3 regions of the Bradyrhizobium sp. CCGB20 genome follow, and region 2 is predicted to be linked to each of the others. Evidence: predicted binding sites of a transcription regulator. Region 2 holds the regulator's gene; each other region holds the start of a gene.
The links. Region 2 encodes HrcA, which represses chaperone genes, less so after heat shock. Its sites were predicted from a motif close to GTTAGCACTCNCNNNNNGNGAGTGCTAAC; they were not measured.
Positions count from the first base shown of each region.

Region 1: a site for HrcA is predicted at 1,692-1,720, ahead of groES (co-chaperone GroES). Genes of this name have one in related genera too.
Region 3: a site for HrcA is predicted at 1,529-1,557, ahead of NLM15_RS28445 (co-chaperone GroES). Genes of this name have one in related genera too.

Region 1 is NZ_JANADN010000001.1:1,782,688-1,785,960, reverse strand. It holds partial or broken gene hemN (oxygen-independent coproporphyrinogen III oxidase) at 1-288, shown strand, start outside; gene NLM15_RS08175 (hypothetical protein) at 783-1,256, shown strand; partial or broken gene NLM15_RS43970 (hypothetical protein) at 1,309-1,431, shown strand; gene groES (co-chaperone GroES) at 1,760-2,074, shown strand; gene groL (chaperonin GroEL) at 2,165-3,273, shown strand, end outside.
Region 2 is NZ_JANADN010000001.1:221,726-224,998, forward strand. It holds gene grpE (nucleotide exchange factor GrpE) at 86-691, opposite strand; gene hrcA (heat-inducible transcriptional repressor HrcA) at 788-1,876, opposite strand; gene rph (ribonuclease PH) at 2,045-2,758, shown strand; gene rdgB (RdgB/HAM1 family non-canonical purine NTP pyrophosphatase) at 2,770-3,273, shown strand, end outside.
Region 3 is NZ_JANADN010000001.1:6,066,116-6,069,388, forward strand. It holds gene NLM15_RS28430 (NupC/NupG family nucleoside CNT transporter) at 1-90, shown strand, start outside; gene NLM15_RS28435 (cupin domain-containing protein) at 215-754, opposite strand; gene NLM15_RS28440 (usg protein) at 934-1,221, opposite strand; gene NLM15_RS28445 (co-chaperone GroES) at 1,601-1,915, shown strand; gene groL (chaperonin GroEL) at 1,961-3,273, shown strand, end outside.

The DNA.
Region 1 (3,273 bases), 1.6 Mb from region 2:
CTACTGGCGACATCAAAGGGCTGCCGTCTCACCCACAAAGATCGCGTCCGAGGAGCAATCATCGAGCGGCTGATGTGCGATCTGGAGGCCGACGTGCCGGCCATCTATGCCGTGCACGGATTTGATCCGATTCCTTTTCTTAGTTCAGCTGAACGCTTGGCGAGGCTCGCCGAAGGTGGGATTGTGGACATCGAAAATGGATTTATCCGCGTGAGGCAGGAGCACCGCCTTTTGATTCGGGCTGTCGCCGCCGCATTCGACGCTTATCCGTACCGCTCACTCTGTTAGCACATCCTAGCGAGCGGAGCATAGCGAGCGCAAAGCCGTACGCGGCCTGGCGTGCAGCGACGTGACCATTCGACGGGACAAGGCATTGATTGCGCATCGGCAAACGCGAGCCCTACCGCAAGTTTACCTGGCGGTGAACTACAAGGAGGATCCCGGACTGCTAAAGCCGCGACTCTGTGACCTACGCCGAACGGATATGAACGCGCTTCGAAGCCGAATTCTCGGGCGGATGCGCATCGCTCAGAGTCTCTCTTTGACCCGCGGGCCGGCTATCAGCCATAATGGGACACGTGTTGCGCCGACGCTATCCGGCAGTCGCTTGGGTTAGGCGGATATTTACCCGCATCATCGATATTCGAGATTTATCACCCCGAGCTGGTCGGAGAGGCAAGCATGATGCTCCCGTCTTGGCTTACTATGCATGCTCGGTTGATGACGCCAATGTTACGAACTCGACAAACCGTCGCGGCTCATTGCGCGGGCATCTGCCGTGCATGCGTGCTTCACTTTTCCAAGCAAGCGAAACCATACTTAGGCCTGGCACGCCGATTGCTGGGATGAAGCAAAGAGGCGCCGCCTGCAAGCCGGTGGTAGCGGCCGTCCCAGGAGTCCAGGAGATCGATAGGCTCGATCTTCCGCATTCTCGCATCAAGCACTTTGCTCCGGCCAGCTATGCACAAGCCGGACAAGACATCATTCTGGAAGGAATTTTGTCTGCGAGGCTCTTCAAGAGCCAAAAATCTCGGGATAGTGCTTTCTACGTCGAGATCGGCGCCAATCACCCCGTCTCTAGCTCGAGTATATATCTTATGTACCAAAGAGGCGCGCTAGGTGTTCTGGTTGAACCCAATCCTGAATTGGCGACGCTGATCCGAACGGCGCGCCCCAGAGAACCGTCTGTTGTCTTGCCCGCTCCGCAGGCGTTTGCCACGCTCTTCATCGGAAATGCCCATGAGCCTCCTCAGTGAATGAAGCACATATTGAAAATTTCGGCGACTTCGACGGCTTAGGAAGTATACAGACCGTATCGAGGTGAACACTGTCGGCATCAACGAGTTGTTGATCCCTTATGCCGACAAGATCGACTTCTTGGCGATCGATTGCGAAGGACTGGATCACGATCTCATCAAAGCCATCGACTAAGAGCGGATCAGACCTGCCCTCATTCAAATGGTACCCAAGCGCTGCCATCGGAGCTAGAATAAGGACGCCCAATAGTGCTATCAACTCGGTCATCAATTTCGCGGAAAAGTTCTCGTAGTTGACGGGTAAGTCTCTCTCAAGAGCATTCGCTCCACTTGAGAATGATTGCAGCATCTGTGTTGCCGACTAGTCTGAATGCTGATTTTTTGCTGAAAGGCCCTTGCTCCCCTAAGAAGCTGTCTTATTTCAGCAGCGCCTGCACTAAGACTCGCAGGCATCGACTGCTAACAACGTTGATTTCCCATCGTGCAAATGCAAGGAGTACCGTATGCAATTTCGTCCGCTTCACGACCGCGTCGTGGTCAAGCGCATTGAGGCAGAAGAGAAGACCGCTGGCGGCATCATCATTCCCGACACTGCCAAGGAAAAGCCCTCCCAGGGCGAAGTCGTCGCCGTTGGCCCCGGTGGCCGCGACGAGAGCGGCAAGCTGATCCCCATTGATGTTCAGGTCGGTGATCGCGTGCTGTTCGGCAAGTGGTCGGGCACCGAGGTCAAGATCGACGGCCAAGAGCTGTTAATCATGAAGGAAAGCGACATCATGGGTGTTCTCACCGACCTGTCGGCCAAGAAGAAGGCCGCTTAATCCAATCGCTCGTACCGCTCACCTTGAGGAGCGCCTGCCGGGCGGCTCGCCAAGAGTGAGATGAGACCAAGACAACTCAGGGGACTAAATATGTCAGCCAAAGAAGTGAAATTCGGCGTTGACGCCCGCGACCGCATGCTGCGCGGGGTCGACATTCTCGCCAATGCCGTGAACGTCACGCTCGGCCCGAAGGGCCGTAACGTCGTGCTCGACAAGTCGTTCGGCGCGCCTCGCATCACCAAGGACGGCGTCACTGTTGCCAAGGAGATCGAGCTCGACGACAAGTTCGAGAACATGGGCGCGCAGATGGTGCGCGAAGTCGCCTCCAAGTCCGCTGACGCGGCCGGCGATGGCACCACCACCGCGACCGTGCTAGCGGCTGCAATCGTCCGTGAAGGCGTAAAGGCGGTGGCCGCTGGCATGAACCCGATGGACCTCAAGCGCGGTATCGACCTCGCGGTCGAGGCCGTTGTTGCGGACCTCCAGAAGAACTCCAAGAAGGTCACCTCGAACGAGGAGATCGCCCAGGTCGGCACCATCTCGGCCAATGGCGACGCCGAGATCGGCAAGTTCCTCTCCGACGCCATGAAGAAGGTCGGCAATGAGGGTGTCATCACCGTCGAGGAAGCCAAGTCGCTCGAGACCGAACTCGACGTCGTCGAGGGCATGCAGTTCGACCGGGGCTACATCTCGCCCTACTTCGTCACCAACGCCGACAAGATGCGCGTTGAGATGGACGATGCCTACATCCTCATCAACGAGAAGAAGCTCTCCTCGCTGAACGAGCTGCTGCCGCTGCTCGAGGCCGTGGTGCAGACCGGCAAGCCGCTGATCATCGTCGCCGAGGACGTCGAAGGCGAAGCCCTCGCAACCCTGGTCGTGAACCGTCTGCGCGGCGGCCTGAAGGTTGCGGCGGTCAAGGCTCCGGGCTTCGGCGATCGCCGCAAGGCCATGCTGCAGGACATCGCGACCCTGACCGGCGGCCAGGCGATCTCGGAAGATCTCGGCATCAAGCTAGAGAACGTGACCCTCAACATGCTCGGTCGCGCCAAGAAGGTGATGATCGACAAGGAGAACACCACGATCGTCAACGGCGCCGGCAAGAAGGCCGACATCGAGGCCCGCGTGGCCCAGATCAAGGCGCAGATCGAGGAGACCACCTCGGACTACGACCGTGAGAAGCTCCAGGAGCGTCTTGC
Region 2 (3,273 bases):
CGCGTCTCGAAGGATGAAGGCCGAGCTGGTACAGCCGGGCCTGCATGGTTCGAGACGGCGCTGACGCGCCTCCTCACCATGAGGATCAGTTCGACTCGTTGCTGTTGGCGGCGGCCGCGGCCTTCGCGCCACCCTTGGCGACACCGACCAGGGCCGGGCGCAGCACGCGCTCGCCGATGGTGTAGCCGGCCTGCATGACCTGCACGACGGTGCCCGCAGGCACCGACGCATCCGGCACCTCGTACATCGCCTGCTGGAAGTTCGGGTCGAACTTCTGGCCCTGCGGATCGAACTTCTTCACGCCGTGCTTTTCCAGCGCGTTGAGCAGCGAGCGCTCGGTGAGCTCCACGCCCTCGATCAGCGAAGTCAGGCCGGGATCGGCCGCGGCACGGGCTTCGGCCGGAACGGCATCGAGCGCGCGCTGGAGGTTGTCGGCGATGTCGAGCACGTCGCGGGCAAAGCCGGTGACGCCGTAGAGCTTGGAGTCGGCGACCTCCTTGGCGGTGCGCTTGCGCAGATTCTCCATTTCGGCCAGCGTCCGCAGCATGCGGTCGCGCGCCTCGGCGGCTTCCTTCTGCAACAGCTCGACCGAGCCCGGCTCGGGATCGTCGGGCATGATGTAGGGCTTTGACACCACGGGCTCCCCGGTCGGCGGGGTCGTGTCGTCGGGCTGCCGGTCTCGATCGGTCATCGGCTCTCTTCTCAAACTCATCTCAAGGGATTGTTGGCCCGGATATCGTGCCTAAGCTTGCGAAAATCAAGCGCCCGTGATCGGAGGAAACGCCGGTCAGCCCCCCAAAAGGCGGCTGACGATGCGGGCGGCGTAGTCCACGGTCGGGATCACGCGGGCATAATTCAGCCGGGTCGGCCCGATCACGCCCAAAACGCCAACGATATGGCCGGCGGCATCCCGATAGGGTGAGATGATCGTGGAGGAGCCGGACAGCGAAAACAGCTTGTTCTCGCTGCCGATGAAGATCCGCACGCCCTCGGCGGTCTCGGCGCGTCCCAGAAGGTCGATGACGCCGCGCTTGGTCTCGAGATCGTCGAACAGCAGGCGAACCCGTTCCAGATCCTCCAGCGCGTGCAGATCCTCGAGCAGATTGGCGTGGCCGCGAACGATGAGCTGGCGGTCTTCGTTCTCGCCGCCGGACCAGCTCGCGATACCGGCCGAAATCACCTTCTGCGTCAGCTGGTCGAGCTCGGCACGGGCTTCGCCGAGCGCGGTTTCGAGCTCGAGCCGCGCCTCGGCCAGCGTGCGGCCGCGGATCCGCGCATTGAGGAAATTACCGGCTTCGGTGAGCGCGGAGGAGGGAACCCCGGGCGGCAGCGCCAGCACGCGGTTTTCGACCTGGCCGTCCTCGCCGACCAGGATCACCAGCGCCTTTTCCGGTTCCAGGCGGACGAATTCGATGTGCTTCAGCCGCGCATTGGATTTCGGCGTCAGCACGACCGCTGCTGCGCGGGTGAGCCCCGACAGCCGCGTCAACGCCTGATCCAGCGCCGCCTCGACCGATTGCGCGTGGCCGACGGTGGCAAGCTGGCTCTGGATCGACTGCCGCTCGGCCTCGTTGAGGTCGCCGACCTGCATCAGGGCATCGACGAAGAAGCGCAGGCCGAGTTCCGTCGGCAGCCGGCCTGCGGAGGTGTGCGGGGCATAGATCAGGCCGAGCTGTTCCAGATCGGCCATCACATTGCGGACCGAGGCCGGCGACAGCGGCATGGCGATCAGGCGCGCGATGTTGCGCGAGCCGACCGGCTCGCCGGTCGCGAGATAGCTTTCGACAATTTGACGAAAGATGTCGCGGGAACGCTCGTTGAGCTGGGCGAGGCCTGCGCGCGGCGCGATCAGATGGATCGGATCGTGATGGGCCACAGACGGTAACTCCTGTCAGACGCTCATAATTTGTCCATCCCGGGCCGTTCTGACAAGCGTGGCGTTTGCGGGGTGGAAAACCGGGGGCGAAAAAGCCTTGTCCTCCCGACTCACCCCACCTACAAGCACCGCGAACAGCCCTTTTCCGAGAGTTTTGGAGGATTTCCCATGCGGCCAAGCCGCCGTGCGCCCGACGAATTGCGCCCCGTGACGCTGGAGCGCGGCGTGGTCAAATATGCGGAAGGCTCCTGCCTCGTGAAGTTCGGCGACACCCATGTGCTGGTCACCGCCACGCTGGAAGACCGCCTGCCGCCGTGGCTGAAGGGCCAGGGCCGCGGCTGGGTCACCGCCGAATACGGCATGCTGCCGCGCGCGACCTCCGAACGCACCCGCCGCGAGGCCTCCGCCGGCAAGCAAAGCGGCCGCACCGTCGAGATCCAGCGCCTGATCGGCCGCTCGCTTCGCACCATCGTCGATCTCGAAGCGCTCGGTGAGCGCCAGATCACGGTCGATTGCGACGTGCTCCAGGCCGACGGCGGCACGCGTACCGCTTCGATCACCGGCGCCTGGGTCGCGCTCGCCGATTGCATCAACTGGATGAAGGCGCGCAACATGATCAAGGCCAACGTGATGCGCGACAACGTCGCCGCGATCTCCTGCGGCATCTACAACGGCACGCCCGTGCTCGACCTCGACTACGCCGAGGATTCGGAAGCCCAGACCGACGCCAATTTCGTCATGACGGGCGATGGCCGCATCATTGAGGTGCAGGGCACCGCGGAACGCGAGCCGTTCACGCAGGACGAGTTCCTGGCGCTGATGGCGCTGGCGCGCAAGGGCGTCGCGCGTCTCGTGGACTTGCAGAAACTGGCTGTCGCGTAGTCAATAGGCCCATGCACCGCCGAATCACCGGAAAGCTCGTCATCGCGACCCACAATCCCGGCAAGCTCGCCGAGATGAAGGAGCTGCTCGCGCCCTACGGCATCGAGGCGGTGTCGGCCGGTGAGCTCGGCCTCCCCGAGCCCGAAGAGACCGGCAACGATTTCCGCAGCAACGCCGCGATCAAGGCGATCGCGGCGGCGCAGGCGACCAGGCTCCCGTCTTTCGCCGATGATTCCGGCATCGTGGTCGACGCGCTCGACGGCGCGCCCGGCATCTACAGCGCGCGCTGGGCCGGTCCGAACAAGGATTTTGCCGCGGCAATGGCGCAGATCGAGCGTCTGTTGCAGGAGCGCGGCGCGACCGCGCCGGAGAAGCGCACCGCGCATTTCGTCTCCGCGCTCTGCGTCGCCTGGCCCGACGATCATCTCGAGGAGGTCGAGGCACGCGTCGACGGCACTTTGGTCTGGCCGCCGCGCGGCACCGCCGGCTTCGGTTATGATCCGATGTTCCTGCCC
Region 3 (3,273 bases), 5.8 Mb from region 2:
GAGGAGATCAACGCGCTCGGATTGAAGTCGATCGTGTCGGGGACGCTGACGACGTGCCTGATGGGGGCGGTGGTGGGGGTGTTGGCGTAGCGACGGTCCCGTAGCCCGGATGAGCGCAGCGATATCCGGGACCAGCTTCGCCGCGGAGAGACTTTCCCGGATATCGCTTCGCTCATCCGGGCTACGAAGCACCCCGTCATTGCGAGCGGAGCGACTACGCCTTCAACTCCACCGTCCTGAACTCCGCAGGCAAAATCACCTCCAGCAGCTCGACGTCATCCGAGTAATCCAAAATCATGTGCTTGATCTTCGGCGGCTGGGTCCAGGCGCTGCCTTCCTTCATCAGCGTTTCGCCCTGGCCGTCCATGTAGGTCTTCACCCAGCCCTTGAGCACGTAGACCATCTGGAATTCGACGTCGTGGAAGTGGAGCTTCGACACTTCGGCGGGATCGCAGGGGCCTTGCAGGCGGATCACGTGCGCTTGCGCGAGGCCGTGACTGGCTTCGGCAATGCCGAGGTCGCGGTACTTGGCATAGGCGCGCAGGCCGTCGGCCTTGAAATCTTCCTCGCGGTGATGGCTGATGGCGATGCGCTGTCTCGGACGTGCGGGCTTTTTCGTGGAGGACTTCGCAGGCGTCGTGCGCGCCTTCGCCTCGACGGCCTTGCGTGCGGATGATCTCGCGGGAGCCTTGGCTCCGCTCCGCTTCTTCACCGCGGCCTGGGCTGCGCTGCGCGATTTTGCTTTCTTGGCCATGGGCCGCCTCCCGTTGTTGTTATGGGCGGAGGCTAGCACGAAAACGAAGGTCCGTAGGGTGGATTAGCCGAAGGCGTAATCCACCACTTCTCTTTCGACGCGTGGAGAGCAAAGAGGTGGATTACGCCGGCGACCGCGCTTCGCGCAGCCGCGGGCTAATCCACCCTACGCATCCCCTCTCAATGCAGCCGGAACACGCCGTCCACCGCGCGCAGCTCGGCCGGCCTGATCAGCTTGGAATGCGCCACGGTCACCGAATGGAGCGGACCGTCGAGCCTCTCCTGCCAGAACGCCAGGAAATCCTTCAGCGCCGGAAATTTTGGAAACATGTCGTAGTTCTGCCAGACGTAAGTCTGGAGCAGCGAGGGATGATCCGGCATCCGATAGAGAATTTGCGCGGTCGTCAGCCCGTAACCCAAAAGCTGTTTCCGGAAGTCCTCGGAAACGCCCCCACTCCGCAAGCCCATGCCAACCTCCTTTGCAGGAGCGCATTCAAGGGGCGGCTAGTCGGTGTGCGCCTTTACGAGCCACCCGGTACTGATGCGCTCACATGAGAGAAATGTGACGCAAACTGACAACCCATCTCAAGCCCAAAAGTTTAACAAGCTGTTGAAATTCAATGCTTTAGCAGCAGACATGGCTCCGTGCTAATACGGTCCCGGCGCCGGTTAACGATGGTTAGGAGATTCTGGCAGGGAGGCCTTCTGAGCGCCAAATTTTCTGCTAGAAGCCCTTGCCCCCGCAAAATTCCTGTCCTATTTCAACCTCGCCTGTGCTAGCACTCGCGGGCATCGATTGCTAACAATCTAAAAATCATCAACTCGTGCAAATGCTTAGGAGAGCTGCATGAAATTCCGTCCGCTTCACGACCGCGTCGTGGTCAAGCGTATCGACGCAGAAGAGAAGACCGCCGGCGGCATCATCATCCCCGACACTGCCAAGGAAAAGCCCTCCCAGGGTGAAGTCGTCGCCGTCGGCCCGGGTGGCCGCGACGAAGCCGGCAAGCTGATCCCGATCGACCTGAAGGTCGGCGACCGTGTGCTGTTCGGCAAGTGGTCGGGCACCGAGGTCAAGATCGACAACGTCGATCTGCTGATCATGAAGGAAAGCGACATCATGGGCGTCCTCGACGTCCCCGCTTCCAAGAAGAAGGCGGCCTAAGAGCCCCTCTCTCCCTCCAGTCAAACACCTCAAGGAAAATTTCAGATGGCAGCCAAAGAAGTCAAATTCTCGGTTGAAGCGCGCGACAAGATGCTGCGCGGCGTCGACGTTCTCGCCAACGCGGTGAAGGTCACGCTCGGTCCGAAGGGCCGCAACGTCGTGCTCGACAAGTCGTTCGGCGCTCCCCGCATCACCAAGGACGGCGTCACCGTCGCCAAGGAGATCGAGCTCGACGACAAGTTCGAGAACATGGGCGCCCAGATGGTGCGCGAAGTCGCCTCCAAGTCCGCTGACGCGGCCGGCGACGGCACCACCACCGCCACCGTGCTCGCCCAGGCGATCGTGAAGGAAGGCGCCAAGTCGGTCGCCGCCGGCATGAACCCGATGGACCTCAAGCGCGGTATCGACCTCGCGGTCGAAGCCGTCGTTGCGGACCTCCAAAAGAACTCCAAGAAGGTCACCTCGAACGACGAGATCGCCCAGGTCGGCACCATCTCGGCCAACGGTGACGCGGAGATCGGCAAGTTCCTCGCCGACGCCATGAAGAAGGTCGGCAACGAGGGTGTCATCACCGTCGAGGAAGCCAAGTCGCTCGAGACCGAGCTCGACGTCGTCGAGGGCATGCAGTTCGACCGCGGCTACATCTCGCCCTACTTCGTCACCAACGCCGACAAGATGCGCGTTGAAATGGACGACGCCTACATCCTCATCAACGAGAAGAAGCTCTCCTCGCTGAACGAGCTGCTCCCGCTGCTCGAGGCCGTGGTGCAGACCGGCAAGCCGCTGGTCATCGTCGCCGAGGACGTCGAAGGCGAAGCCCTCGCCACCCTGGTCGTGAACCGCCTCCGTGGCGGCCTGAAGGTCGCGGCCGTCAAGGCTCCGGGCTTCGGCGATCGCCGCAAGGCCATGCTGCAGGACATCGCGATCCTGACCGGCGGCCAGGCGATCTCGGAAGATCTCGGCATCAAGCTCGAGAACGTCACGCTCAACATGCTCGGTCGCGCCAAGAAGGTGATGATCGACAAGGAGAACACCACGATCGTCAACGGCGCCGGCAAGAAGGCCGACATCGAGGCGCGCGTGGCCCAGATCAAGGCGCAGATCGAGGAGACCACCTCGGACTACGACCGTGAGAAGCTCCAGGAGCGTCTTGCCAAGCTCGCGGGCGGCGTCGCGGTGATCCGCGTCGGCGGCGCGACCGAGGTCGAGGTGAAGGAGCGCAAGGATCGCGTTGATGACGCGATGCATGCGACCCGCGCGGCTGTCGAGGAAGGCATCGTCCCGGGCGGCGGCGTCGCCCTGCTCCGTGCTTCCGAGCAGCTCAAGGGCCTGCGCACCAAGAACGACGACCAGAAGAC